One region of the Methylobacterium sp. E-016 genome, then DNA from elsewhere that is predicted to be linked to it. Evidence: riboswitches for the same ligand, from Rfam matches in the RefSeq annotation. Region 1 holds a riboswitch; each other region holds the start of a gene.
The links. A riboswitch is a leader RNA that binds a small molecule or an ion and turns the genes downstream of it on or off. The one in region 1 is predicted to bind cobalamin.
Positions count from the first base shown of each region.

Region 2: it holds a riboswitch for cobalamin, as region 1 does, so the genes downstream of both, MKK68_RS14775 (TonB-dependent receptor) here and MKK68_RS03705 (TonB-dependent receptor plug domain-containing protein) in region 1, are expected to answer to the same signal.
Region 3: it holds a riboswitch for cobalamin, as region 1 does, so the genes downstream of both, MKK68_RS16750 (CbtB-domain containing protein) here and MKK68_RS03705 (TonB-dependent receptor plug domain-containing protein) in region 1, are expected to answer to the same signal.

Region 1 is NZ_JAKSYF010000048.1:4,994-13,042, reverse strand. Features, by position in the region: gene MKK68_RS03715 (pyridoxal 5'-phosphate synthase) at 853-1,506, opposite strand; gene MKK68_RS03710 (LpxA family transferase) at 1,717-2,331, opposite strand; cobalamin riboswitch at 2,646-2,858, shown strand; gene MKK68_RS03705 (TonB-dependent receptor plug domain-containing protein) at 2,979-4,958, shown strand; gene MKK68_RS03700 (ABC transporter substrate-binding protein) at 5,027-5,818, shown strand; gene MKK68_RS03695 (FecCD family ABC transporter permease) at 5,839-6,849, shown strand; gene MKK68_RS03690 (ABC transporter ATP-binding protein) at 6,846-7,664, shown strand; gene MKK68_RS03685 (DUF6925 family protein) at 7,639-8,049, shown strand, end outside.
Region 2 is NZ_JAKSYF010000115.1:89,345-99,876, forward strand. Features, by position in the region: gene MKK68_RS14760 (FAD-binding oxidoreductase) at 1-162, shown strand, start outside; gene MKK68_RS14765 (3-keto-5-aminohexanoate cleavage protein) at 169-1,098, opposite strand; gene MKK68_RS14770 (PepSY domain-containing protein) at 1,243-2,721, opposite strand; partial or broken gene MKK68_RS14775 (TonB-dependent receptor) at 2,723-4,894, opposite strand; cobalamin riboswitch at 5,230-5,438, opposite strand; gene MKK68_RS14780 (App1 family protein) at 5,523-6,758, opposite strand; gene MKK68_RS14785 (site-specific tyrosine recombinase XerD) at 6,820-7,806, opposite strand; gene MKK68_RS29760 (histidine kinase) at 7,803-7,955, opposite strand; gene MKK68_RS14795 (shikimate kinase) at 8,294-8,899, shown strand; gene aroB (3-dehydroquinate synthase) at 8,907-10,028, shown strand; gene MKK68_RS14805 (phosphatase PAP2 family protein) at 9,958-10,532, opposite strand, start outside.
Region 3 is NZ_JAKSYF010000126.1:2,210-12,741, forward strand. Features, by position in the region: gene MKK68_RS16715 (MFS transporter) at 1-213, shown strand, start outside; gene cobD (threonine-phosphate decarboxylase CobD) at 206-1,234, opposite strand; gene cbiB (adenosylcobinamide-phosphate synthase CbiB) at 1,214-2,203, shown strand; gene MKK68_RS16730 (MFS transporter) at 2,137-3,516, opposite strand; gene MKK68_RS16735 (cobyric acid synthase) at 3,693-5,129, opposite strand; gene cobO (cob(I)yrinic acid a,c-diamide adenosyltransferase) at 5,164-5,766, opposite strand; gene cobU (bifunctional adenosylcobinamide kinase/adenosylcobinamide-phosphate guanylyltransferase) at 5,763-6,290, opposite strand; cobalamin riboswitch at 6,358-6,639, shown strand; gene MKK68_RS16750 (CbtB-domain containing protein) at 6,676-6,852, shown strand; gene MKK68_RS16755 (CbtA family protein) at 6,875-7,624, shown strand; gene MKK68_RS16760 (DUF1636 family protein) at 7,617-7,985, shown strand; gene cobW (cobalamin biosynthesis protein CobW) at 8,004-9,038, shown strand; gene MKK68_RS16770 (Uma2 family endonuclease) at 9,042-9,704, shown strand; gene cobN (cobaltochelatase subunit CobN) at 9,712-10,532, shown strand, end outside.

The DNA of each region.
Region 1 (8,049 bases):
CAGGGCCATGATCTCGTCGGTCATCGGGGGTCTCTCGGGTTCGGGGTTGGTCGTCGCAACCCGACCCTACCCGGCAACCGCCGATGACCACCCCTCAGCTACACCACCGCCTGGGACACGACCGGTGGGTGGATGTCGGCTGGTCTGCTTCTGATCGCTGAAGCATCGAAGTGGACACCGCGTAAGGCTATCTCATAACTTTCGGCAGGCTTTGAAAGTAGCAGCGTGCGTTGGATTGGCGCCTAGCGCTCGGGATATGCAGCGCTTTGAGGGGGGTAGCTGGCCAGGTAACGGGCACGCTCCCAGAGATCGATACCATGGCCGTTAGGCAGCGTTGCAGCGATGGCCTTCGCTTCATCATCGCTTTTCGCCTGGATCGAGAGGCTCTCCCCCACGTTCCCATCTAGCTTGAGGCTGAACACCCGGTACGACCGTGGTCCCGGAGCAGGCTCATCGATACTGGTTGGTGAGCCTGACACGAGAAGAACGACCAAGTGCGGGCGGGACCAGGGATGATCGCCGCCTTGAGTTGCAGACGCCCACGCCAGCGGATCGAGGGGCTAAAGAGACACTGGCATGGGCGCCACCGGTAAAACCGGCGAGATCGATTTTGCACAATCGACCACGAGCCGCACCCCGGAAAAGTGCTCAGGCCTCGTTGGCCGCCCGCAACTTTTCTTGAGGAGGCGGCAGCGGTCTGAGCGACTGCGTCGGGTCGGATGCGGAATGGCTCGGGGTAGCTTTCCACCAGGTTGCTTCGGGGCGAAAAAGGTATCAGAGCGGTCGTCGCTTTCCCGCGCGCTCAGGCCCCACAACGGACTGTCGCCTGGCCTTACCCTGCCCCTAGGACTATCACGGCCACAGTCGCTCGCGCGTCCAGCCTCCGTGGTTCTCTCGCCGGTATCGCAAACGCGTGTGTCTGCGTTCCTCGTCCGCCTGCCAGAACTCGACCTCATCCGGCTTGACGGCGTAGACCGCCCAGGTCGGTGATACGGTGGATGGGTCGGCTTCGATCCGACGACGCTGCTCGGCCAAGCCCGCATCCAATGCTGCGTCACTCACGAGGACGTCGCTCTGCCGGGCGAGCAAAGCGCCCGCGCGCGAACCAATTGGGCGGGCCAAGAAGTCTGCCTCACAGATCTCTCGATCCATTTCGATAACCGGACCTCGCAGGCGGACCTGCCTACCCAGCGGTTGCCAGTAGAATGTCAGGGCGGCGCGGGGCTGGGCGGCGATCTGGCGGCCCTTGGGACTGAGCTTCGTGCTGGCGAAGTGCCACCCATCGGCATCCACGTTCTTAAGAATTAAGACGCGGGCATCAGGGTACCCCTGCTCATCGATAGTCGAGAGCGTCATGGCATGGGCTTCGGGTATGCCCCGATTGATAGCATCGTAGAGCCATGTCTCGAAAAGACCGCGTGGGTCATCCGGGGTAGCGCCAGCATCGAACGGCGGGAAGGGACCGGCAAGGGACTTGAGGCCGCGAAGCCGCTCTTTGAGTGACATGAACTGCTCCGCTATCGACCAACGGGAGGACGGCGCGAGCCAACCGACCGCCAATGAATAGTCAAGCTGTTTCCCACCCAACCCAAAGTTGCTGCGATGCTGTCGAACGGCTGCTTTAGAGAAACGCCGCCGGCAGTCCGAGCGGCTGGCTTGGGTCGGTAGCCGAATGGCGGCTTGGGGTGGATATCCCCCGGCCCGCTTTCAGGACGATCAGGAAGTTGGGCGCTGATCGATCAATCCGAGGCGGGAGACCACCGTTCCGGGAGCAAGGATGGCGCCGGGTGCAACGACCGCATTCGCGCCGATGCGGCATCCGTCACCGACAAGCGCGCCGAACTTCAGCGTGTCCGCCTCCAGCGTCTTGCTGTTATAGCTGATACGAAGGCGGGGATCGGCCAACTCGTTCCGATAGTTCGCAATGATCGAGCCCGCTTCAAGATTGACATCCCGGCCAAGAACGCTGTCGCCGACGAAGTTGAAATGAGCGAGCTTCGCCCCTTGAAACATGATGGTCGTCTTGAGTTCGGCTCCGGGTCCTACGATGCAGTCGCTTTCGAGCCAGCATCCACCCCTAATCAAGCTTCCCATCGCAATAAGACAGTTTGGACCAACGATCAGGGGGCCTTTTATCACGGCACCGGGCTCGACCTTGGTGGAGCGATGGACGGCGATATCGCCCTCGATCTCGTAATCGGCGTCGAGGGTCTTCAGAAATCTCGCGACCATGCCAGCCAAGTCAGGGATGACATCCCACGCCTCTCCCGTCACCCACTCGGCAAAGGGCGAACGACGCCAAGCCGCGATATGCGCATCAACGATGTTCATTCGGCACGCGCTCGTGGTTCTCACAACTCGTCGAGTGCCAGACGGTGTACGGGGTGCCAGCCTCGGTCAATCGTTTGCCACGGGTTCGAACGGCAGGTTTGGGAAAATGCGACGGCGTTGTTGAGCGTCCGGGTTGGGTCGGATGCGGAACGGACGCTCGGGGTGATTATGCGACGGTCTGCTTTCAGCCCAAATTTTTGAAAAGCGGACGCTGCATAGCACCGAAGCAAACCTTCGTGAGTGCTGACCTGTAACCTTCCAGGCACACATCGTCGGAAAGCCTTTGCGTGCCATTGACGGCGGACGCTTTGATCGCGCTCCTTGTCACCGACGGTTCCTCCCCGGAGGATCAAAAGGGAACGCGGTCAGGATGAGGTCCGAAAGGGCCTCCCCGAAGCCGCGGCTGCCCCCGCAACTGTAAGCGGCGAGCCCATCATCAACACGTCACTGGGTCTTCGGGCCTGGGAAGACGATGAGAGGGCGGTGACCCGCGAGCCAGGAGACCTGCCGTCAGTCGTGGTCACACGCGAAACGCATCGGGCGGGGTGTCCTGATGGGTGTCGAGGCGTTCGGCTGTCCTCACGACAGGCAAGCGCCCAGGCTTCGTTCGCGGTGACGTGCCACAGACGTCGCCCGAGGCTTGTCCCGTGTCCTTCCCCTCCCGAACCGCGTGCCTGCGCACGCTCGCGCTCGCCTACGCCTCCCTTCCCGGTGCCGCCCTCGCGCAGCAGACCGCCGCCCCCTTCGCCGACGTCCCGCGCGGGGCAGAGGCGGCCGTCACGCTCTCCGAGCTTTCCGTCTCCGCCACCGGCGTGCCGACGCCCGTCGACCAGGTCGGATCGAGCGTCACCGTGCTCACCGCCGCCACTCTGGAGGCCCAGCAGCGCCGCACCGTCCCGGACGCCCTCCAGCAGGTGCCGGGCCTCAACGTCGTGCAGACCGGCGGCCCGGGCGGTCAGACCTCGGTATTCATCCGCGGCTCGAACTCGAACCACGTGAAGGTGCTCATCGACGGCATCGACGCGACCGACCCGTCGAACCCGAATGGCTCCTTCGACTTCGGGCAGCTCCTGACCGACGACCTCTCCCGCATCGAGGTGCTCAGGGGTCCCCAGAGCGGCCTCTACGGCAGCGACGCCATCGGCGGCGCGATCTCCTTCACGACGAAGCGTGGCGAAGGACCGGCCAGGGCAACCGCGCGGATCGAGGGCGGCTCGTTCGGGACGTTCAACCAGAGCGGCCGGATCAGCGGGTCGGAAAACGGCTTCGACTACTCGGTGTCGATCCAGCATCTCCGGGCTGCCGCAACGCCTGTGACGCCGCCCAACCTCGTCGCCCCAGGAACGACGACCCGCCCGAACTACTACGACAACGAGACCGTCTCGGCGAAGTTCGGCTACCAGTTCACCGACACGTTCCGAATCAACTCGATCACGCGGTTCATCAACTCGAAGCTGCTCTTCAGCGGCGACGACTATGGCACCTTCCCGGTGACGTTGGGCGGCCTGCGCAGCCAGGCGGACGTGCAGCAAGTCTTCACCCGCAACGAGGCCGAGTGGACGCCGTTCGCCGGTTTCCACAACGTCTTCGCGATCAACTACTCGAACCTCTACAACCGCCAGGTCCAGAACGCGTACGACCCGTTCAACCCGCTCCCGACCGCCGGCCTCGGCGAGCGCACGCGGTACGAGTACCGCGGCGACTACCAGCTCTCGCCCGGCAACCTCGTTCTGTTCGGCGCGCAGCGTGACGACGAGAGCCTGTCGACTACTGATCCGAACCCGTTCGGTTCCGGCAACCTGCGGGCCAGGAACGGCAATACCGCCGGCTACGGCGAGATACAGCTGATGCCGTTCGACCGTGCCTCTTTCGTCGCCAACGTTCGCCACGACGAGAACGACGCCTTCGGACCGGCCACCACGTTCCGCGTCGCCCCGAGCTACATCCTGCCGTTCACCGACACGCGGATCAAAGGCAGCGTCGGCACCGGCTTCAAGGCGCCGACCCTGAGCCAGCTGTTCCAGAGCTTCCCGGCGTTCAACTTCTTCGCCAACCCCAACCTCAAGCCGGAAGAGAGCCTCGGCTACGATGCCGGCTTCGAACAGCCGCTCGGCGAGCGCGTTCTCGTCGGCGCGACCTATTACGCCAACGACTTCAAGAACCTGATCAACACCAACGCCAGCTTCACCTCGAACGAGAACGTCGGGCGAGCCGAATCCTACGGGGCCGAGGCCTTCGTTGCGATCCGGTTCACCGACACGCTCTCGGGCCGGGTCGACTACACCAACACCGTGACCAAGAATGAGATTACCAACCAAGAGCTCCTGCGCCGGCCCCGCCACAAGGGCAGCGCCACCGCTCAGTGGACGCCGATCCCCGGCCTGAGCTTCAGCGGGACGGTGATCGTGCTTGGCCACTTCGTAGACGGAAACCGAGACTTCTCGATCCAGAGGCTGAAGAACCCGGGCTTCACCCTGGTCAACCTCGCGGTCAACTACGACGTGAACGAGACGGTGAGTGTGTTCGGCCGGATCGATAACCTGTTCGACCGCCGCTACGAGAACCCCACCGGCTTCCTCGGGCCAGGCCTCGCCGTGTACGGCGGCGTCCGCGTGACGACGTTCTGAGGATTGCGATGTCGATGCGATGGACGCTGGCTGCGCTAGCGATTGCGGTCTGGCTTGGTCTGTCAGGTATGGGGTGGGCGGCAGACGAGCCGGTGCATCCGGTCCACGTCGTCTCGATGAACCTCTGCGCCGACGAGCTGGTCCTGCGGCTCGCCGACCGCGACCAGGTCACCGCCGTGACCTACCTCGCCCATGACCCGCGCGGCTCCTCCGTCGCGCGGGAGGCCACCGGCATCGCGGTGACCCGTGGCCTGTCGGAGGAGATCGTCGCGCTGCGGCCCGACCTCGTCGTGGCCGGAGCCTTCACGACGCGGACCACGGTCGGCCTGCTCAAGCGCGTCGGCTTCCCCCTTCTCGAACTCGGCGTACCCAACGACTTCGAGGGGGTGCGGGCCCAGATCCGGACCGTCGCCGCGGCCCTCGGGCACCCGGCGCGCGGCGAGGCGATGGTCGCGGACCTCGACGCGCGGCTGGCGCAGGTGGTGCCGGCGGCAAAACCGTTGCGGGCACTCGTCATGCGCCCGAATGCCTTCACTGTCGCACCCGGCAGCCTTGGCGATGCGATCATCCGCGCCGCCGGCCTCGTCAACGTTGCGGCAGAACTCGGTCGCGACCGCTTCGGCCAGGTCCCGCTGGAAGCGGCGGCCTTCGCCGACGCCGACCTCATCGTCCTCGACGAGGGGGAGCCCGGCGCGCCGTCGCTGGCCGATGCCCTGCTGCACCATCCCGTCCTCGACGCGCTACGTCGGCAGGGGCGTACCGTCTCAATTCCGAACCGGCTCTGGACCTGTCCAGGTCCGCAGGTCGCCGAGGTCGTGGCCTTGCTCGCTGCGGCGGCACACCAACGGGCGGCACGATGAACGCTCCCCTCCCGCCTCCCATGCGGGTCGACCGGGCGGTCGTCGGACCCCGCGCGGTCGTCTCGATACTCGGCCTGCTTGTGCTCGTCCTGACGGTCGCGTCCATCGCGGTCGGGTATGCCCCTTTCGACGTCCCGGCGGCGGCTGGCGACCTCATCGCCGGACGGGCGACCCTCCCGGCGCTGGTGCTCTGGGAACTGCGCCTACCTCGTGCCTTGCTCGGCAGCCTTGTCGGCTTCAGCCTTGGGCTGACCGGGGCGGCGATGCAGGGCTACCTGCGCAACCCGCTCGCCGATCCCGGCATCCTCGGCATCTCCTCCGCGGCGGCCCTCGGGGCCGTGGTGGTGTTCTATGGCGGCTTCGCAGCCTCGCTTAGCCTAGCCCTCCCGCTCGGCGGGATCGCCGGCGCCGCCGTGGCGGCGCTCGCCCTGAACCTTGTCGCCGCCAGAGGCGGCACCACCCTGGGATTGATCCTCGCCGGCGTCGCCCTGTCGAGCCTCGCCGGCGCCATGACGGCGCTGGCGCTCAACCTATCGCCCAACCCCTACGCGGCCCTGGAGATCGTGTTCTGGCTGATGGGGTCGCTCGCGGACCGCAGCATGGACCATGTCTGGCTATGCCTCCCGTTGATGGCGGTCGGCTGGGGCCTGATGCTGTCCACCGGCCGCGCGCTGGATGCCCTGACGCTGGGCGAGGACACAGCTTCGAGCCTCGGCTTCCATCTGGTCTCAGTCCGTCTGCGCCTCGTCACGGGCGCGGCGCTGGCCATTGGCAGTGGCGTCGCCGTCAGCGGCGCCATCGGCTTCGTCGGCCTCGTGGTGCCCCACCTCGTGCGACCACTGGTAGGCGCGCGTCCCGGCGCCAGCCTATGGCCGAGCGGCCTCGCCGGGGCCGCTCTGGTGCTTGCCGCGGACTTGGGCGTTCGTCTCCTGGCGACGCGCCCGGAACTCAAGCTCGGTGTGGTGACTGCGCTCGTTGGGGCACCGTTCCTGATCGTGCTCCTCCTGCGTGAGCGAGGGCGCGGCGCATGAGCCTCGCGACCGCAGCCCTCGATGTCCGCCTCGGCGGGCGTGCCATCCTGTCGGATATCACCCTGTCCCTGGAACGCGGGACCCTCGTCGGTCTGGTCGGTCCGAACGGCGCTGGCAAGACCACCCTCCTGCGCACCCTCGCGGGCTTGGTCGCCCCGACCAAGGGCCGCGTAAATCTCGACGGTATGGCGCTCAAGGGCATCTCCCGCGACGCGCGCGCCAAGCGCATCGCGGTCCTTTTCCAGGGCACGGGGGCCGGTTGGCCGATGCAGGTGCGTGACCTCGTCGCCCTCGGCAGGCTGCCGCATCGACGCGCGTTCGGTGGCCTCGATGGCACCGATTACGCCGCAATAAACCGAGCGATGACACGGACCGATGTTGCGCGCTTCGCCGAGCGGACCGAACCGACCCTGTCCACCGGCGAGCGGATGCGCGTGTTGCTGGCGCGAGCGCTCGCCGTCGAAGCGGATTGGTTGTTGGCCGACGAACCGATCACCGCCCTCGACCCTGCCCACCAGCTCGACGCCATGACGCTGTTGCGGAGCGTGGCCCTGGCCGGCACCGGCGTCGTGGCCGTCCTGCACGACCTCTCCCTCGCGGCCCGGTTCTGCGACCGGATCGTGGTCCTGGGCGAGGGACGTGTCGCCGCCGATGGACACCCGGACGTTGCGTTGACCGACCGGCTACTTTCGGACGTCTTCGGCGTCACGGTTTGCCGTGGGGCTGGACCGGACGGCACCCCCTACATCCTGCCCTGGAACCGTTCGGGGCCCCATACGGAGGAGATCGATGCAGCCTTCCCCAAACAGCCCTGATGCCACCGTCGCCCTTCTGCGCGGTGCACTGGCCGATCCAACCACGGCCTGGAGCCTTGGCAGCTTCGGTGCCATCGCTGAGTTCATGCGCGATCCCGACGAACCCGTCGTGGCGCTGCCGGACGAGCGCCTGGGACTTGCGACCGCTCGCGGCGCCATCGCCCTGACCCCGAGTTCCGACCTGAGGCCAATCGCCTTTGAGACCGCGGTCGCCTCGGGCTGGAACCACGCGGTCGCCCTCTGCCTGCCGGAAGCGACATGCACGATGAACCGCAGGACCGTGGTGACGGAACTCGGGCCCGACCGGAACGCCGCCCGGGTCGAGGATCGCGACGGCATCCTGTTCGACCTCGGCCTCGGCCTGCTCGCCGTGGATGCCTGCGTG
Region 2 (10,532 bases), on a different contig from region 1:
GGCTCGGTCTCGGCCGAGCACGGCATCGGGCTGGAGAAGCGCGGCAAGCTCGGGCTCTCGCGCTCGACCGCCGAGATCGCGACGATGCGCGCGGTCAAGCGCGCGCTCGACCCGAGGAACATCCTCAATCCCGGCAAGATTCTCGCGAACCCCGCCGGGTGACGGGCCTCAGAACCCGACGCGGTCGCCGCCCTTCAGCGACAGCATCTCGCGGGCATCGTCCGGCGTCGCGACCTCGAGCCCCAGCCCTTCGATGATCCGGCGGACTTGGGCGACCTGCTCGGCGTTCGACTGCGCGAGCCGGCCCGGGCCTGCCCAGAGGCTGTCCTCGAGCCCGACGCGGACGTTGCCGCCCATCGCCGCCGCCATCGCCGCGATGTTCATCTGATTGCGCCCGGCGCCTAGCACCGACCAGCGGTACTGGTCACCGAACAGCCGATCGGCGGTACGCTTCATGTGCATCACGTCGTCCGGGTGCGAGCCGATGCCGCCCTGCAACCCGAACACGGTCTGGATGAACAGCGGCGCCTTCACCAGGCCGCGGTCGAAGAAGTATTTGAGATTGTAGAGGTGGGCGGTGTCGTAGCACTCGAACTCGAATCGTGTGTCGTTGCCGGCGCAGGTGGTGAGGATGTGCTCGATCTGCCCGAACGAGTTGCGGAAGATGATGTCCTTGTTGGCCAGATACGTCCGCTCCCATTCGTGCTCGAGATCCTTGAAGCGGTCGAGCATCCCGAACAGGCCGAAGTTCATCGAGCCGAGGTTGAGCGAGGCGACCTCCGGCTTGAAGGTCGCGGCCGGGCGCACGCGCTCCTCGATGGTCATCGTCGGCGCGCCGCCGGTGGTGATGTTCACCACGCAGCTCGAGCGCTGCTTGATGACGGGCAGGAACTTGGCGAAGGCCTCCGGCGTCTGGTCGGGCTCGCCGGTTTGCGGGTTGCGGGCGTGCAGGTGGACGATGGCCGCGCCTGCCTCCGCCGCGCCGATTGCGGCGTCGGCGATCTCCTCCGGCGTCACCGGCAGGTAGGGCGACATGCTCGGCGTATGGATCGCGCCGGTGACGGCGCAGGTGATGATGACTTTTCGCGCGCGCGCCATGGCAGCGTCCGTCCCTGTCTGTTCGCGAACCGCTCCGGGCCCTTCGCTGCGATGGTAGCGCTGCCGCCCCGTGCGGGCCAAGCCTCGCTGAGCAAGCCTCGCTGAGCAAGCCTCGCCGAGCCGAGCGAGGGGATCGGCCCGCACTTAAGCCGGGCGCGATCCGGCCGCCGGCCGTCTCAGCCGGCGCCAGCCCATCGCCACACCCGAGCCCGCGATCACCGATCCGGCCGCGAGCAGCAGCAGCATGACCCCGTCCCAGGCGGGGCGGTGGCGCAGGAGGATCCCGAGATCGAGGGTGTGCAGCAGGTCGAAGCCCCAGCGCTCGACGCGGCCCGACCGGTCGAGCCGGTTCAGGATCTCGCCGGTCTCGGGATCGATGTGGAACCACGTCGCCGCCGGGTCGTCGAACACCACCCGGAGCACCGGCAGGCGCCGGGCGCGGTGGTGCGAGGTCCAGTAGAAGTCCTCGCGCTCGAGCCGAGAGGTCGTCATCGATCGAGCCTCCGGGACCAGGCGGCGCGCGGAGGCGTCCAGCCGGTCGGGCGCGACCGGCGCCGTTCCGCAGCAGGCGATCTCCCGTCCGTCGCGGCAGGCGATCACCGCGAGCGGCGCACCGCCGAGCCAGGTGAACCGCACCTCCGCCGCGTCCGTGCAGGCGCGCTGGCGGATCGCGGCGCGGTCGAGCCCGGTGCGGGCGCCGGGTGCGTCGGCGTAGCGTTCGAGCATCGCCTGCGACGGGCTGGAGGAGGAGAACCAGCGGTTCGGGTTCATCGAGAGCCAGCCGCTGACGATGAAGCTCAACAGCGCGAGCCCGCCGATCAGGCCGCCGAGATGATGCCAGCGCGCGAGGCCGCGATAGGGCGTCACCGCGCCGGAGCGATAGCGTCGGGCGATCCGCATCCGCATCCGCAGGAGCCCGAGCACGAACCCGGTGACGGCCCCGACCATCGCGATCCCCGAGACCCACACGATCACCGTGCGCCACAGCGCGGCCTGCGCCCGCAGCGGCGCGACGTAGAGCCAGTGCGGGACGGCGCCGAACCAGTTCCAGAACCGCTCGTGCGCCGTGGTGTCGAGCACCACGGCACCGGTCGGCTGCGAGACGTAGAGCTCGGTGCCGTCCGCATCGCCGAGCGCGATGCGGTGGAGCGGGCGCACCGCATCGTAGCGCTGGTGCACCGTCCACAGGTCGTAGGCGAGCGTGTCGCGGTAGGCCGGGCGCAGGCTGCGCGGATCGTGGCCGGCGATGGCGAGGGCCTCGTCCGGTGACGCGGGGCCGATCGCCCGGCCGTCGACCGCGGAGACGGCGCGGCGGGACCCGTCCCAACGCGCGACCCGGTAGACCGGCTCGGCCCCCCGCATCGACAGGCTCAGCGCCCGGGGAAAGCCGGGCTCGTCGGCCAATGCCGCGTCCGGCGAGACCCGCACCGCGTCCCAGGCGATCGCGGGCAGCCCGGCCCGGCGCTCGGGCTCGGTCAGCGACGGGTAGGCGACGTACATCATCACCACGCCGCTCACGAACCACGTCGTGAAGAACAGTCCCGTGACGATGCCGAGCCAGCGATGGCCGAGATGCAGCCACCGCTTTCCCGTCTTGGCGAGCGTGCGCGCCGCGGAGGCCATCTCAGAACGCCGTCGTGAAGGCGACCTCGAACGAGCGCGGTCGCCCGAGGAGCCAGTTTGTGCCGACCCCGTCCACCGCGTTTCCGCTGATCGCGTAGACCTTGTCGAACAGGTTGAAGACGCGGAAGGACAGGCGCGAGGCCGGCGTGACCTGATGGTCGAGGCCGAGGTTGACCAGCCCGTAGGCCGGGCGTCGCGCGGTGTTGCCGAAATCGCTGAACACCTCGCCGACGTACTGGAACCCGACCCGTGCTTCCCAGGCCGGCGCGAAGGCGTAATTGAGCCAGAGGTTGGCGACCCGCTCGGGCACGTCGATCGGCCGGTTGCCGGCGTACGAAATCGTCGCGCCGTTCACGGCCTGGTTCAAGGAATCGTACTGCGCGTGCAGCAGGGCGAGGTTCGCGTCGACCCGCCAGAGCGGCGTGACCTGCAGCGAGAGCGCCGCCTCGACCCCTTAGGAGGATTGCCGGCCGACCTGCGTCGAGACGTTCGGCTGGCCCGGCACCGCCGAGATCAGGTTGTCCTTGACGATGCGGTAGCCGGCGAGCGTCCACTCGCCTCGGCCGTCCCAGAACACGCCCTTGGCGCCGAGCTCGACCTGCTCGCCGGTGGAGAGCGTGAAGCCGGCCAGCGATTGCGACAGCGTGATCAGGCTGTTCACCGGGTCCGTGGCGGTGGCGACCTGCGCATAGAGCGCGGTGTCCGGCGTCGGGTTGAACACCAGCCCGAAGCGGTAGCCGAGGCCCTGGAAGGACTTCTCGAACTGCGCGTTGCTCATCAGGTTCTCGCGCTGCAGGGTCGAGGCGTCGAACCGGACGCCGGACAGGAACGAGAGCTGGTCGGTGAGGATCAGCCGGTCCTCGGCGAAGACCGAGGCCTGGTCGGTGCTCGTCGCGTAGGCCGGGCTGGCGCGGCCGTTCAGCGGGAACGAGCCCGGGTCGTAATCCGTCAGCGGGACGCTGGTGACGAGGCCCGATCCGACGGTCGAGAAGTTGTTGATGTGCCGAAAGTCGATGTGGTTCACGTCGAAGCCGGCCAGGAACTCGTTGCGGAAGCCGAACAGCGTGCCCTTGAACGCGGCGTCGAACCGGTTCCCGAGCTGTTCCTGCTGGTGGTAGATTTCGGTGTAGTCGCTCCGGTCGACCAATCGCGTCGATCGGTCGAAGCTGTAGGTCTCGACGTCGAGCCAGTGGCGCCTGCTCTGCAGCCGGTAGGCGGTGTTCCGCACCGTGATGTCGGCGGTGGGCGTCCACTCCGTCTTGAGCTGGGTCCAGTTGTCCGCCCAGGTGATCTTGGCGTCGCGCACGTTGTAGTTCTTGAACCGGATGAAATCCGGGATGCGCCCGTCGACCAGCGGCGTGCCCCAGTAGCGCGCCGGCTCCTGATAGCCGAGGTCGTGGCTCAGGGTGAAGGCGAGGTCGGGCGTGGCCTGGAGCAGGATCGCGCCCGAGACCGCGAGGTTGCGGAAGTCGCCGTCCGGGCTGATCCAGCCGCCGGCGCGGTTGCCGCTGACGTTAAGGCGATAGGCCACCGCGTCGCCGATCGGGCCGCCGGAATCGAGGGCGAGCCGCGCGATGCCGTCCGATCCGACGCCGGCCCGCACCACGTTGATGGGCGTGAAGGTCGGCTTCTTCGTCACCACGTTGATGACGCCGCCGATCGCCCCGTCGCCGTAGAGCACGGAGGCCGGCCCGCGCAGCACCTCGATGCGCTCGACGTTCCAGGTGTCGAACGGGAAAGTCACCGTGTTGGCGCCGACGAACAGCCGCGTGCCGTCGTAGAGCTGCTGGATCGAGTTCGGCCCCGAGAACCCGCGGCTGGTGAAGGCGCCGTTGCCGTTGCCCGGCGAGGCGATGGTGGTGAAGCCGGTGGCGTTCTGCGTCACGGCGTCCGCGATCGTGTCCTGGCCGCGCAGCCGCGCGGTCTCGCCGGAGATGACGTCGACGCTGCCGGGGGTCTCCAGCGGCGTGAGGCCGAGGCGGCTCGCGCCGCGGTCGGGCGTGCGCAGGTTGAGGCCGACCGGCGCGGTGCGGCTCAAGCCGACGCCGTCGCCCGCGACCGTGAGGGTGTCGAGCACGACGCTCGCCGATTCGCCGGCGACCGGCTGGGCGCCGGCCTCTCGCGGCGGAGCGAGGATGACGAGCGCCGTGCCGGCGAGGAGCGGGCAGCGCATCGCGCGCCCGAGGGAACGAGCGGTTTGCAGAAGAACGAGCATGGATCGGATTCGGCTCTATCGGCGCGACGCGACGGCCTGCCCGACCCTCGATCTACATCGAATGTAACAATGTTACAATTAGGCGATCGGCCGAACGCGGCTCGGCCGCCGGCGCACGGATGCCGGGCGGCTTCCTGTGCGTCGTTCGGCGCGGGTCTCGCGGTCGGCAAGGGCATGGAAGGGACGTGCGGACGCGTGTGGTGGCACGTCACCGCGAACGAGGCCGCCCCGTATGCGCCGCGCGGGCCCATGCGTCTCGACACCCGTCGAGGCACCCCGCCCGACGCGTTTCGCGTGTGACCACGACTGACGGCAGGTCTCCTGGCTCGCGGGTCGCTGCCCCTCATCGTCTTCCCAGGCGCCGTGACCCAGTGACGTGTTGATGGAGGCTCGCCGCTTACAGTTGCGGGGGCAGCCGCGGCATCGGAAAGGCTCCTCGGAGCCTCGTCCTCACCGCGTTCCCTTTTGATCCCCGAGGGGAACCGTCCCCGCCAAGTGGCTTCCGCGGTCCCGAAGAGTCAACGGCCGGAATCACGCTCCTGTGAAGTGTGACCCGGCGGCGACAGCGACGGCGCGCACGGTGGCGTTAGGTCGAGACATGCGATCCGTCCTGCGCCGACGCCTCGACGACGACGCTCGGCGGCAAGGTTCCTCCGGCGCCGCCGAGGACGGAGCCGAGGTCGCCCGGCAGGGCGGTCTCCGCGGTCAGCTCCGCCGGCTCGCCGCCGGCCGCGTGCTCGTCCGCCACCAGGGCGACCGCGCCCGGTGCGATCAGGCCGAGGCCCGCTGCGTGCCGGGCGATGGCGGTGCTGTCTGCGGCGATGACGAGGTGGCTGCCGGCGGCCGCGACGACCTGCGCCAGCGCCTCGATCTCGCGGACGCGGTCGGCGTCCCGCGACACGTTGCGGATGTAGACCGCCTTCACCCGGCCCGGATGGTCGGCGACGATCCGGCCGTAGACCTCCGGATCGTGCTGCCCGCTGTCGCCGATCAGCACGAAGGGCAGGTCGCGATACAGCGACAGCATGTGGACGATCAGGGCGCGCTTGTGATCTTCCGCCCGGCGGGGGAGGGGGTGCTTCCACGACAGGCCCCATTCGCGCAGGAACAGGATCGGGCCCACCGGGATGCCCTGGATCGTGAAGAACTCCGACAGCATCTCGTACAGGCCCCACGGCGCGCGCGAGACGTAGAGCATCGGGTTGGTCTCGATGCCGTCCGGGCCGACGTAGAGGGCCCGGTAGAGCGCGGCGACGCCGGGGAAGGCGACGCGGTTCTCGGCATCCTCCACGAACAGCCGCCACAGCATCTTGGCCTTGTTGGCGACGCCCGTGCGCATCACCGTGTCGTCGATATCGCTGACGACGACGCAGCCGGTGGCTCCCGGCGGCACGAACACCTGCCCCCGCGCCCGCACTGGCGGCTCCGCCTCGAGCGTGAGGTCGACGTCGTGCCAGCCATGGTCGCCCGCGGGCAACGCCTCCGGGCTGAGATGGACGCGGAAGTAGCCGTCGCGGTCGGTCTCGACCCGCGCCTGCGCGCCGCCGAAGCGGGCGGTGACGGCGGCGTCCTTCAGCGCCCGCCGCGCGATCCGCCGGGCGATGTCCCGCAGCTGCGCGCGCAGGCTCTCGTCGCCCGGTGCCGTATCGGGGTGGGATTGGCGGAAGATGCGGCCGATCAGGAAGATCTCGTCGGCGGAGCCGTAGCCGCGATAGGGCTCGATGACGATGCCGCCGCGCCCCTGCGCCCGGCGGACCGGGCGGGCGACGAGCTTCAGCGCCCGGACCGCGCCCTTCCTCCAACGCCGCAAACGCACTCCCATCGCCGATCGCCCGCTTCCGTCGCCTGAGCCGGTCAACGCCGCAAGCGGCGGATCGGAGCCCTCACGGCTGCACCTCCGTTGCGCCGTCGGGGCCGGAGGGCTCGTCCATCAGCGGATGCAGGTCGCGGACCATGCTCTTCAGGCGGTCGTCGAGGACGTGCGTGTAGATCTGCGTCGTCGAGATGTCGGCGTGGCCGAGCAGCTCCTGCACGATCCGCAGGTCGGCGCCGTTGTGCAGCAGGTGACTGGCGAAGGCGTGGCGCAGCACGTGCGGGCTGACCTTGTCGGCGCGCAGGCCCGCGGCCTCCGCCGCCGCCTTCAGGTCGCGGGCGAAGGCCTGCCGGGTGAGATGGCCGCTCTCGCTGTCGGCGGGAAACAGCCACGGCGCATCGCTCGGCGAGGCGGCGAGGTGTCGGCGCATCGCGTCGCGCGCCAGCTCGGTGAGCGGCACGAGCCGTTCGCGCCCACCCTTTCCCCGCACCACGAGGTAGCGCTCGCGGGTCGAGGCGGCCGAGCGCGGAAGCGCGATCAGCTCGGAGACGCGCAGGCCCGTGGCGTAGAGCAGCTCGAGCAGGCACAGCATCCGCTGCGCCCGCCGCGCCTGGCCCGGCGCCTCGGCCTCGACCGCCGCATCGATCTGTGCGCGCGCCGTCGCGAGCAGCCGGTCGACTTCGGCGACCGACAGCACCTTCGGCAGCGCGCGGCCGCGGCGCGGGCCGGTGAGCGGCGCGCTCGGATCGGATTCGGCCAGCCCTTCCGCGTAGAGGAACTTGTGGAAGCCGCGGATGCAGGAGAGCCGCCGGGCGGCGGAGGCCGGCTTCAGGCCACGCGGCTCGAGGGAGGCGACGTAGGCGCGGAGGTCCGCCGCCTCGATCTCGGCGAGGTCGAGGCCCTCGTCGGCGAGGTGACCGAAGTAGTCGTCGAGATCGCGCCGGTAGGCTTCGAGGGTGTTCTTCGCCGCCCCGCGCTCGGCGGCCAGCATGTCGAGGTAGGCCGCGATCTCGGGCGGCGTCCGCCGCTCGGCCTCGGGCGGACGCTCCTCCCTCACCGGCCGCCCGGCTGGAGCTTCGAGGCGGGGATGGTCACGCTCATTTCCCGCGGCGTCGGCGTCACGAAGGTCGCGAGCGCGAACATGCCGGCGAAGACGAGGCCGGCCAGGATCGCGAGGGTGGCGAAGAAACGGAATAGGGTCGGCACAGCGGTCGAACCTCGGGGCACGCGGACGCGATGGAGCAGGGCGCAGCGGGGACTTAAGTTTTGCGCCGCGGCGACCCGGGTTGCACCATGCCGCCGCCGCGCTGGCAAGGCCCGGAAGGCCACATCCTGCGCCCGTCTCGCCGCGACGACGGGCCGGCGCATCGGGCCGGCTCCATGCCGTCTCCGGGCCCTTTCCGAGATTTCAGGGGGCGGCGGCCGCGGGCCCGAGCGCATGGGTGATAACCCCGCCGACTTGGTATAAGACCCGGGACACCGCCGCACCCGCTTCCAGCCCCGTCGCCGACCCGCCCTTTGCCGTCCATGCCGAGCCCCGCCCGATGACCACGCCCGAGCCGATGGGCGATCCGATCGAAGCGCGCCTGCGCCGGGCCCTCGGCTCGCGCTCGATCGTGCTCGTGGGCCTGATGGGAGCGGGCAAGAGCACCGTCGGCCGCCGCCTCGCGAGCCGGCTCGGCCTGATCTTCAAGGACGCCGACATCGAGATCGAGGCGGCCGCGGGCCTGACCATCCCCGACATCTTCGCGATCTACGGCGAGCCGAGCTTTCGCGACGGCGAGGAGCGCGTGATCTCGCGCCTGCTGCGGGCGGGGCCGCTGGTCCTGGCCACCGGCGGCGGCGCGTTCATGCGCGAGTCGACCCGCGCGCGAATCGCGGAATCGGGCGTGTCGGTCTGGCTCAAGGCCGAGCTCGACGTGCTGATGCGGCGGGTGCGCAAGCGCGGCAACCGCCCGCTGCTCCAGACCGAGGATCCCGAGCGGACCATGCGCGACCTGATGGACCTGCGCCATCCGGTCTATGCCGCCTCCGACGTGACCGCGCTGTCCCGCGACGTCGCCCACGACCGCGTCGTGCAGGACGTGCTCGAAGCCCTCGACGCCTACCTCAACCCGCCGGACGAGAGCCGCGCGGTCGCCGCGCAGTGAAGCTGTCATGACCGAGCCCCTCGCCGTCCACGTCCCCCTCGACCAGGGCCGCGACTACGACATCCTGATCGGGCGCGGCCTCATCGCCGGCGCCGGCGCGCGCGTGGCGGCGCTGGGCGGCAAGGCGGCGGTGATCGTCAGCGACGAGACCGTCGCGGCGCTCTACGGCGACGCCCTGCGAAGGAGCCTGGAGGAAGCGGGCCTGCGCTCCGCACTCGTCGCGGTGGCGCCGGGCGAGGCCTCGAAATCCTACGCGACCTACGCGTCGGTCTGCGACGGCCTGCTCGCCCACAAGGTCGAGCGCGGCGACCTCGTGGTCGCCCTCGGCGGCGGCGTCGTCGGCGATCTCGCGGGCTTCGCCGCGGCGACCCTGCGGCGCGGCGTGCGCTTCGTGCAGGTGCCGACGAGCCTGCTCGCCCAGGTCGATTCCTCGGTCGGCGGCAAGACCGGGATCAATTCGCCGCTCGGCAAGAACCTGATCGGCGCCTTCCACCAGCCTCGCCTCGTGCTCGCCGACACCGCGACCCTCGACACGCTCTCGGAGCGCGAGATGCGGGCGGGCTACGCCGAGGTCGCCAAGTACGGGCTGATCGGCGATGCCGGCTTCTTCGACTGGTGCGAGGCCCATTGGCGCGGGATCTTCTCCGGCGGGCCGGACCGCGACGAGGCGGTGGCGATCTGCTGCCGCGCCAAGGCCGGCGTCGTCGTCCGCGACGAGCGCGAGGACGGCGAGCGCGCCCTCTTGAATCTCGGCCACACCTTCGGCCACGCGCTGGAACGCCTCACCGGCTACGAGTCGGCCCGCCTCGTCCACGGCGAGGGCGTCGCGATCGGGCTGGCGCTGGCGTTCCGCTTCTCGGCCCGTCTCGGCCTGTGCGCGGGCCAGGATGCGGGCCGCGTCGCCAACCACCTCGCGCTCGCCGGCCTGCCGACCACCCTCCAGGCCGTGCCCGGCGGCTGCGGCGACGCCGACGCGCTGCTCGACGCGATGGCGCAGGACAAGAAGGTGAAGGATGGCGCGCTGACCTTCATCCTCGCCCGCGGCATCGGCCGGAGCTTCATCGCGCCGGGAATCGAGCGGGACGCGGTGCGCGCCTTCCTGCAGGACGAGCTGCAGATCGAGGCGTGATCGCCGCCCCGATTCGCTTTCCGAAAGCCGGGGCGATGCCTCCGTGCCGCTCGACGAGGCTTGCGGTCGCCATCGCTAAGCCGGCGAGGCCGAGCCCCGCGAAAACATCCACGAAGTAGTGCCCTCCGGAGACCGGCGTCGCAACGACCATGACAAGGTTGACGAACAGGCCCGGCCACCGTGCCCAGGGCAGGTGCCAGAAGGCGCGTGCCAGGATCGCCCCGAGCGCAGCGTGGAAGCTTGGGAACGCGATGATGCCCTGCCCATCAGTGAGCGAGACGACTTTTAGGCTTCCGTCGCGTAGGGCCAGGATGTGGGTGTCGTCGATGAAGGGGACGTTCGGAGCAGTGGCCTGGGATAGGCCGAGATGCATGAACACCGTCTCGGCCGGCATCAGGCCCGAGATTGCTATCGCGGCGATGGCCGTGAGCGCTACCGCCAGCACAAACGTCCGGCAGGCCTCCAGACGGCCGGTAAGGCTCAGCCCCACGACGACCACGATGA
Region 3 (10,532 bases), on a different contig from region 1:
CAGACGCGCGCCTACGCGCTCGTCCCGGGCGCGCGCGGACGGATCAACACCGTGCTGTTCACGGCGATGTTCGTCTTCGGAGCGATCGGCGCCTATGCCGGATCGCAGGCCTTCCTGCTCGCCGGCTGGGGCGGGGTCTGCGCGGTCGGCATCGCCTTCGCCGTCGCCGCCCTGCTCGTTGCCGTGCTCGACCGGCGCCCGACGATCATCTGAGGATCCGCGACAGGCGGCACCAGGCGTTCCTGTCGGCGGGCAGCCCGAAGCGCAGGCGCGCCGGCGCCTCGGCGAAGCGCCGGACGTGGATTCCGGCCGTCCCGAGCTGCCGGAACAGGCCCGGCGCATCCGCAAAATCGGCCGTGCGGAACAGGACGGTTCCGCCGACCGGCGTCCCGCCGGCCCGGGCGATCATGCGGTCGAGGCGCCCCGCATCGGCGGCGCGGGCGGCTGCGGCGTCGCGGCGCCACGCGGCATCGTCGAGGGCGGCGCGGCCGATCGCGAGCGCCGGCCCGGCGACGGCCCAGGGCCCGAGCGCCCCCGCGATCCGGCGCGCGATCCCGGATTCCGCCACGGCGAAACCGAGCCTGAGGCCGGCGAGCCCGTAGGTCTTGCCGAACGAGCGCAGGATCACGAGCCCCGGCCGCAGCCGCGGGCACAGGCTCTCGACGGCTTCGAGATCGGCGAAGGCCTCGTCCACGACGAGCAGGCCGTTGCGGGCGGAGAGGACTTCGGCGAGGGCGAGCAGCGGGGACGCCGGCCACGTCCGCCCGTCGGGGTTGTTGGGATTGACCACGACCACGACCTGCGCGGTGCCGACCGCTTCGAGGCATGGCACCGCCGAGACGGCGTGCCCGGCCCGACGCCACGCCGCCGCGTGCTCGGCATAGGTCGGCCCGACGACGCAGACCGCGCGCGGCGAAACCAGGCGGGGGATCGTCTCGATCAGGATCTGCGTGCCCGGCGCCGGCACGATGCGGTCGGGCGCCGCCCCGTAGGCGCGGGACGCCGCCTCGCGGAGCGCGGCATGGTCCGCGGCGGAGGGCAGCCGGTGGAACAGGCTGGCGTCGATCGCCGGGCAGGGATAGGGGACCGGATTGATCCCGGTCGAGAGGTCGATCCAAGGCTCCGGCGCATCGGGAAACATCCGCCGCGCCGCATCGAGGTCGCCGCCATGGGCGATCGGCTCCGCCTCGAGCCTCCCCGGACCCCAGACGCCATGTCCACCGCGCTCGCTCATCCGCCCGATACGCTCGCCATCCTCGCCCTCGCCCTCGCGATCGAGGCGGCCTTCGGCTATCCGGACGCGCTCTACAGGGCGCTCGGCCACCCTGTCACCTGGATCGGCCGGGTGATCGCCGCCCTCGACCGCGGCCTCAACCGCGGCGGCCGCACCGCGCGGCGGCTCGGCGGGATTCTCGCGCTCGCCGTGCTCCTCGCCGGCGTCGGCGCGACCGCCCTCGGTCTCACCCTCGCGGCGGGGCTGGCCGGCCCGCTCCCGGCGATCGCGCTCATCGCCCTCCTCTGCGCCAGCCTGCCGGCCCAGCGCAGCCTGTACCAGCACGTCGCCCGGGTCGCGGAGGGGCTGCGCGGCGAGGGTCTGCCGGGCGGCCGGCGCGCGGTGTCGATGATCGTCGGGCGCGATCCCGAGACGCTGGACGAAGCCGGGATCTGCCGCGCCGCGATCGAGAGCCTGTCGGAGAACTTCTCCGACGGCATCGTCGCGCCGGCCTTCTGGATCGGGCTCGGCGGCCTGCCGGGCGGCGCGCTCTACAAGGCGATCAACACCGCCGACAGCATGATCGGCCACCGCACCCCGCGCCACGAGGCCTTCGGCTGGGCTTCGGCCCGGCTCGACGACCTCGTGAACCTGCCCGCCTCGCGGCTCACCGCCCTGCTGATCGTCGCCGCCGCCGCGATCCATCACGGCGCCTCGCCGGGCGGCGCTTGGCGCGCGATCCGGCGCGACGCCGGCCGCCACCGCTCGCCGAATGCCGGCTGGCCCGAGGCCGCGATGGCCGGCGCGCTCGGCCTTCGGCTCGCCGGCCCGCGGGTCTATGCCGGCGTCGCGGTCGAGGATGCCTGGATGGGCGACGGCCGCGCGGCGGCGGCGGCCGACGACATCGAGCGGGCCCTGCGCCTCTATCGAACCGCCTGCGTGCTGCTGTGGGGGCTCGCCGCCGGCGCGACCGGGCTCGCCATGCTCTGATCGGCGGCGCGGCGGCCGGCATCGCGCCGCAGGGCGCCGAGCACGACGAAGACGAGGCACGAGCCGACCACGAGGCAGGCCGAGAGGAAGATCATCGGCACGAGGTCGCTGCCGCTTCGGTCGCGGATGATCGGCACGGCGTTCTGGGCGATGAAGCCGCCGAGATTGCCCACCGAGTTGATCGCCGCGATTCCGGCCGCGGCCGACGCGCCCTTGAGGAAGGTCGGCGGCAGCGACCAGAACACCGGCTGGGCCGAGAAGATGCCGGCCGCCGCCACGCACAGGCAGGCGAACTTCGGGATCGAGCCCGGCACCACCACGCTCAGCGCCAGCGCCGACGCGGCGACGAGCCCCGGGCCGACGACGTGCCAGGTCTGCTCGCCCGTGCGCGCGGAATGCCGCGGCACCCACCACAGCGCCAGCCCGGTGACGACCCACGGGATGACGTTGATGAAGCCGTTGACGGTGTTGGTAACGCCGAAGCTGCGCACCACCGTCGGCAGCCAGTAGCTCAGGCCATAGGCGGCCAGCGGAAACGCGACGTAGACGCTGGCGAGCATCCACACGCGCCGGTCGAGGAGCGCAGCGAACGGGTTGCCGTGCTCGACCTTGCCGCCGGTCTCGCGCTCCTCCCGCAGCGTCCGGCCGAGCCAGTCGCGGCCGGCGCGATCGAGCCAGGGCGCCTTCTCCGGCCCGTCCGGCAGGACCACCAGCACGATCACGGCCAGCAGCAGCGCCGGCACGCCGGTGCTGACGAACACCCACTGCCAGCCCTTGAGCCCGAGCGCGCCGTCGAGGTCGAGCTGCGCGCCTCCGATCGCCGCGCCGACGGCGTTGGCCACCGCGCTCGCGATCATGAACCAGCCGATCATCGCCGCGCGGTGCTTCTGCGGGAACCACAGGGTCAGCACGAACAGCACGCCGGGGAAGAACCCGGCTTCGGCGACGCCGAGAAGGAAGCGCAGCCCGTAGAACATCGCCGTGTTCCGGGTGAAGCCGAGCAGCACCGTGATCAGGCCCCAGGTCGCCATGATCCGGGCGAACCACAGGCGCGCGCCGACGCGTTCCAGGATGACGTTGGCCGGGACCTCGCACAGGAAATAGCCGAGGAAGAACAGCGACGCCCCGAGCCCGAAGACGCTCTCGCTCAGCCCGAGGTCGCCGACCATCTGCAACTTGGCATAGGAAATGTTCTGCCGGTCGATATAGGCGATCAGGTACATCACCCCGAGCAGGGGCATCAGCCGCCAGGTCACCGTCGCGATCGTGCGTCGGGCGAGCGCGTCGTCGGCCGCGGTCTCGGTGGGCGTCATCGGGCGTTCCTCGCGTCCCGGCGGTCGATCGCGACCGGCCGCGCTTTCGCACGAGACTAGGCTCCGCGGCGGCGCGTGCCTATCGGCCCACGGCGATCCCCGACAGCCCGGGATGCCTGCTCGCGGACAGGACGCGCCTCGGTGTCATGCCCGGTGCGCCTCATCCCCGGTGCGCCTCATCGCGCCAGGGCCAGCAGCCGGTCGCAGTCGACATGCTGCTCGAGATGCGCCGCAAGGGCATCGAGCACCCGCTCGATGCCGGCCTCGTAGGAGGCGCCGTCGGATCGTGCGCCGAGGCGGGCGAGCCATGCGGCACGCTGGCGGTCGTCGGCGAACAGGCCGTGGACGTAGGTGCCGGACACCAGGCCGTCGGCGGAGACCGCACCGTCGGCGCGTCCGTCGGCGAGGCGCAGCAGCGGCCGTTCCGCGTCGGCGCCGGTGGTGTCGCCGACATGCATCTCGTAGCCGGTGAACGGCATGCCGTCGGGCAGGCTGGTGCCGGAGACGGCTTCGAGCCGCTTCAACGGCGTCATCACCGTGTCGACGGCGAGCAGCCCGAGGCCCCGCACGGTCCGCGCCTCGCCCTCGATGCCGTCCGGATCGGACAGCGTCCGCCCGAGCATCTGGTATCCGCCGCACAGGCCGAGCACCCGGCCGCCGCGGCGTAGATGCGCATGCAAGTCCACGTCCCAGCCCTGCGCCCGGACGAATTCGAGATCGTCGATCGTGGTCTTCGAGCCCGGCAGCAGCACCAGGGCGGCATCGCCCGGGATCGCCTCGCCCGGGCGGACCAGCACCACCTCCACCGCGGGCTCGGCCCGCAGCGGGTCGAGGTCGTCGAAGTTGGCGATCCGCGGAAACACCGGCACCGCGATGCGCGTCGCCGCCGGGCCGGCGGACCCGACGAGCCCGAGCACGTCCTCGGCCGGCAGGCGCGCCGCCTCGGGAAAGTGCGGGATCAGGCCGAGGCTGGCCCAGCCGGTGTGGCGCGCGATCAGGTCCATGCCGTCGGAGAACAGGCTCGGGTCGCCGCGGAAGCGGTTGACCAGGAAGCCGACGATCATCGCGGCGTCGTCGGGATCGATCACCGCCTTGGTGCCGACGAGGCTGGCGATGACCCCGCCGCGGTCGATGTCGCCGAGCAGCACCACCGGCGTATCCGTCGCGCGGGCGAACCCCATGTTGGCGATGTCGCCGGCGCGCAGGTTGACCTCGGATGCCGAGCCCGCACCCTCGACGAGAATCAGGTCGGCCTGCGTCCTCAGGCGGTTGAAGCTGTCGAGCACCGCCTCCAGCAGGCGCGGTTTCCACGCCTGGTAGTCGCGCGCCTTCACCGTCGCGACCATGCGGCCCTGCACCACCACCTGGGCGCCGACCTCGGTCTGGGGCTTGAGCAGCACTGGGTTCATGTGGATCGACGGCGCGACGCCGGCCGCCCGCGCCTGCAGCGCCTGCGCCCGCCCGATCTCGCCGCCATCCGCTGTGACGGCGGCGTTGTTCGACATGTTCTGCGGCTTGAACGGGCGCACCCGAAGCCCGCGTCGGGTGAAGGCGCGCGCGAGCCCGGCGACGATCAGCGACTTGCCGACGTCCGAGCCGGTGCCCTGGATCATTAGGCTTCGGGTCACGGCTGAAGGGACCATTCCATCAAAACTCGATCCCCTCCTGCGCCTTCACGCCGGCCGCGAAGTGGTGCTTCACGCTGCCCATCTCGGTGACGAGGTCGGCGGCCTCGATCAGCGCCGGCTTGGCGTTGCGGCCGGTGACGACGACGTGCAGGTCCGGGCGACGGCTTTTCAGGGTGGCCACCACCGCGTCGAGATCGAGGTAGTCGTAGCGCAGCGCGATGTTGAGCTCGTCGAGGATCAGGAGACGGAGGCTTGGGTCGGCCATCAGGTCGGTCGCCCGGTTCCAGGCGTTGAGGCAGGCGGCAATGTCGCGGGCCTTGTCCTGCGTCTCCCAGGTGAAGCCTTCGCCCATCGCGTGCCACGCGACCCGGTCGCCGAAGGTCCTCAGCGCATGCGCCTCGCCGGTGTCCCAGGCGCCCTTGATGAACTGCACCACGCCGACCCGGTGTCCGCGGCCCAGCATGCGGAGCGCCAGGCCCAGCGCCGCCGTGGTCTTGCCCTTGCCGGGTCCGGTGTTGACGATGAGCAGGCCCTTCTCGATCGTCTTGGCCGCGACCTCGGCGTCCTGCACCGCCTTGCGCTTCTCCATCTTCTCGCGATGGCGTTCGGCGTCGTCGGTCATGGCGTTCCCTGCGGTTTGATGACGAGCGGCAGCCCGGCGACCGTCAGGACGATGCGGTCGCACTCGGCCGCGAGGCTCTGGTGGAGGCGTCCGGCCGCATCGCGGAAGCGGCGGGCGAGCGCGTTGTCGGGCACGATCCCGAGGCCGACCTCGTTCGACACGAGGACGAGCGGCCCGCGCGCTTCCCCGCAGGCACTGCGGAGCGCCGCCGTCTCGGCGTCGAGGTCGGCATCGGCAAGCAGCAGGTTCGTCAGCCACAAGGTCAGGCAATCGACCAGCACCGGCCCCGGCGCCTCCGCGATCGCGGCGGCCAGAGCGGTCGGCACGTCCCGGGTGATCCAGTCGCCGGAGCGCCGCGCCCTGTGGAGGGCGATGCGCGCGCGCATCTCGTCGTCCCAGGCCCGTGCCGTGGCAAGGTAGAGCCACGGGCCCGGCACCGCCTCGATCAACCTCTCGGCGTAGGCGCTCTTGCCCGAGCGCGCACCGCCGAGCACGAGGGTCGTCCGAGGCGCGGCCTGCTGCATGGCTGGAACCCATGCCCCAACCCCTGTGCGCCCGTCAAAGCCTCCGTTGTGCGGGGAGACCGGACAGGCTATGGCTGGACGCGACGGTGCCCCGGAGACGGGGTGAAAAGGGAATGCGGTGAGGGGAAACCCGATGCCGCGGCTGCCCCCGCAACTGTAAGCGGCCAGGGTCCCCACGGCGATCCGGGCTTCGTTGAACCGACCTGTCCAAGATGGGACTGCGTTGCGGATCGAAGCCCGGATCGCCGTGGGAGCCCTCAGCTCCTGCCCTCGGCCACCGATGTTTCGGGAAGGCGGCAGGCGCTGCGATCCGCGAGCCAGGAGACCTGCCGTCCCCCGCGCTTTCTCGAACGCCGCCGGCGGGGCGGCCGGAGATGTTGTCGACATGACCACCCAGACCCTCACCCAGACCGGCACCCGCGCGAACGAGGGCTTCGTCGCCATCGTCGCCGCCGCCATGCTCGGCCTCGGGCTCGTGTTCCTCGCCGGCTTCTCGCCGGCCTCGGCGCTGCACAACGCGGCGCACGACTTCCGGCACACGCAGAACTTCCCCTGCCATTGACCGCCTGAACCCAGGCGTTCCCATGCTCATCCGGCTCCTGTCGGCGGCGCTCGCCGCCGGCTTCCTCGCGGCCGTCCTCGTGACGGGGCTCGAGCTCGCGCTCACCTCGCCGCTGATCATCGCCGCCGAGCGCTACGAGACCCAGGCCGCTCCCGGCGCCGCCGCCTCGGCGGCCCCGCTGGCCGGGCGCCTGCCGATCGTGCTCGCCCATGCCGGGCACGACCACGACACCAAGGCCGAGCCGGAATGGCAGCCGGCCGCCGGCCTGCCGCGCATGCTGTTCACCGGGCTCGCGACCCTCGTCGGCGGGATCGGCTACGCCCTGCTCCTCGGCGCGGTGATGCTGGCCACCGGCGGCGAGCCGTCGCCCGAGCGCGGGCTCGCCTTCGCGGTCGCCGGCTTCCTCGCAGTGGCGCTCGCGCCGGCTCTGGGCCTGCCGCCCGAGCTGCCCGGCAGCGAGGCGGCCCCGCTGGCCGCCCGCCAGGTCTGGTGGGTGATGACGGCGTCGGCCACCGCGATGGGGATCTATCTCATCGCGATCCGCCGGGTGCCGATCACCATCCTCGGCGGAATCGTGCTCATCGTCGCTCCGCATCTGGCCGGTGCGCCGGAGGTGGCGGCGACGCCGTCCGAGCTTCCCGCCGGCCTCGCCGCGCAGTTCGCCGCGCGCTCGCTCGCCATCGCCTTCGTGTTCTGGGCGGTGATCGGCTTGGCCTTCGGGCGCGCCTGGCAGACCTTCGGCCCGAAGGCCGCGGCAGGCGCCCGTGGCTGACACGATCCTCTACGTCTGCACCACCTGCCGGATGGAGAGCGATGCGCCGGACGGCCCGCGCGCGGGCGCCCGCCTCTTCGACGCGTTGCGTGCGCTTCCCGCCCCCGACGGCGTGACGATCGAAGCGGTCGAGTGCCTGTCGGTCTGCAAGCGGCCCTGCACCGTCGCCGTGGCGGCGGAGGATCGCTGGACCTACGTCTACGGCGACCTCGACCCGGCGGATTCCGCACGCATCATTCTCGACGGCGTCGGCCTCTACGCCGGCACGCCCGACGGGATCGTGCCGTGGAAGCAGAGGCCGCAGGAATTCCGCAAGGGCGTCGTCGCCCGCATCCCCCCGTTTCCGCCGCGCGCGGCCTGAGCCATCGGCGAGATCCCCATGAGCATCGTCCAGAAGATCCCCTGCACCATCGTCACCGGCTTCCTCGGGGCGGGCAAGACGACGCTGGTGCGCCACGTGGTCGAGAATGCCGGCGGGCGCCGGCTCGCGATCCTCGTCAACGAGTTCGGCGACATCGGCTTCGACAAGTCGTTCCTCGCCGCCTGCGGCATCGAGGGCTGCACCGAGGATTCGATCGTCGAGCTTCCCAACGGCTGCATCTGCTGCACCGTCGCGGACGACTTCGTGCCGGCGATGACGGCTCTTCTCGATCGCCCGAACCCGCCCGAGCACATCCTGATCGAGACGTCCGGCCTCGCCCTGCCCAAGCCCCTGGTCCAGGCGTTCCAGTGGCCGGCGATCCGCTCGCGGGTGACCGTCGACGGCGTCGTCGCGGTCGTGGACGGGCCGGCGGTCGCCTCGGGCGCCTTCGCCGAGGACCCCGAGGCTCTGGCCAACCAGCGCGCCGCCGATACGGCGGTGGACCACGACAACCCGCTCGAGGAGGTGTTCGAGGACCAGCTCCTCTGCGCCGACCTCGTCGTGCTCAATAAGGCCGACCTCCTCGACGCCGCCGGCCTCGCGCATGTGCGGGCCGAGGTGGAGCGCCAGCTTCCCCGCGCGGTGAAGGTGGTCGAGACAGCCCACGGCAAGATCGACCCGCGGGTGCTGCTCGGCCTCCAGGCCGCCGCCGAGGACGACCTCGACGCGCGCCCCTCGCATCACGGCGCGGGCGAGGATCACGACCACGACGACTTCGAGACCGTGGCGCTCCCGGTCCGCACGGCGATCACCGCCGCCGACCTCGCCGCCCGCGTCGAGAAGGCGGCCGAGACCGAGGGCGTCCTGCGCATCAAGGGCTTCTGCGCCGTCGAGGGCAAGCCGATGCGCCTCGTGGTGCAGGGCGTCGGCCGCCGCATCACCCATCATTTCGACCGTCCCTGGACGGCGGCCGAGCCCCGCGACGGCACGCTGGTGGTGATCGGCCTGAAGGGCTTCGACCAGGGCGCGGTCGCCGAAGCGCTCGCCGGCTAGGGGTTGTCCGCCGCACAGGCTACACTGCGCGTTTTCACGATCACCGCAGATTCCGGGATGCTGGACCGCCGACTTGAGCCAATGAGCATCGATGCGTTCTTCGCCTGGCAGGAAGCCCAAGCGGAGCGGTACGAGCTCGTCGGCGGCGTGCCGGTGCGGATGATGGCCGGGGCGCGCAACGTTCACGACGACATCGTCGTGAACATCCTCGCATGGTTGCGCACGGCCCTACGCGGAAGCGGATGCCGTCCGTTCACCGGGGACGGCAGCGTCGAAACGCTGCCCGGCCAGATCCGCCGCCCCGATATCGGGATCGATTGCGGATCCCGCGATCCGAACGCGCTGAAGGCGGCGCAGCCGCGGCTGGTCGTCGAGGTGCTGTCGCCGAGCACGCGCGACTTCGATGCGTTCGAGAAGCTCGGCGAGTACCGCACGATGGCCGACCTGGAGCATATCCTGCTGGTGGAACCCAATGCGGCGGAACTCCGCCTCTGGACGCGTGATCCGGACCGGCATTGGGCTGAGACCCGTCTTCTCGGGCTCGACGCGACGGTCCCGCTCTTGGCGTTCGGGATCGCCATGCCCGCGGCCGAGATCTACGACGGCGTCGCGTTTCCGAGCCGGCCCCGCCTCGTCCCCGGCGAGCCGGGCGGCTCCGCAGGCTGACCATCGCATGCACCTGATCCGCATCGATACGGTGAGCCTCGACGACGGCGAGGCGGCGGTCGATCTCGGGCAACAGCCCGGCGACGTCGTGTTCCTGTCGTTTACGGATTCCGACCTGCTCGGCGTCGCCAATGCCCACGCGGCCTGCGGCCCGGGCTTCCCGTCGCTGCGCCTGGCCAAGCTGTCGCGCCTGCGCCACCCGATGTCGGTCGATCTCTACGTCGAGACCGTGGTGGCGAAGGCGAGGATCGTCGTGATCCGCTGCCTCGGCGGCCTCGACTACTGGCGCTACGGCGTCGAGCGCTGCGCCGCCGTCGCACGGGCCGCCGGCATCCCGCTGGTGATCCTGCCCGGCTGCGACCGGCCCGACCCGCGGCTCGCCGAGCTCTCGACCGCGCCCGACCTCGCGCCGGTGCTCGACGGATATTTCCGCGCCGGAGGCCCCGAGAACCTGCGCCGCATGCTCGGGCGCCTCGCGGCCGAGATCGGCGTCCCGACCACCGTCGAGCCGCCCGAGACCTTGCCGCGCGGCTTCGCATGGTGCCCGGGCTGCGGACCGCTCGGCCTCGACGCGGCGCTCTCGCTCGGCGCCTCGCCGCTCGGCCTCGGCGCGCCCGGCGCGGCTGCGCCGCACGCGCTGATCCTGGTCTACCGCTCGGCGGCTCTCGGCGGCGACGGCGCACCCGCCAACGCGCTGGCGGCCGCCCTCCGTGAGCGGGGCATCGGAACGCTGACCCTGGCGGTGGCGAGCCTCAAGGATGCGGAGGCGGTCGACGCGGTGTTCGCGGCGATCCTCGCGCGGAAACCCGACCTGATCGTCGCCGCCAC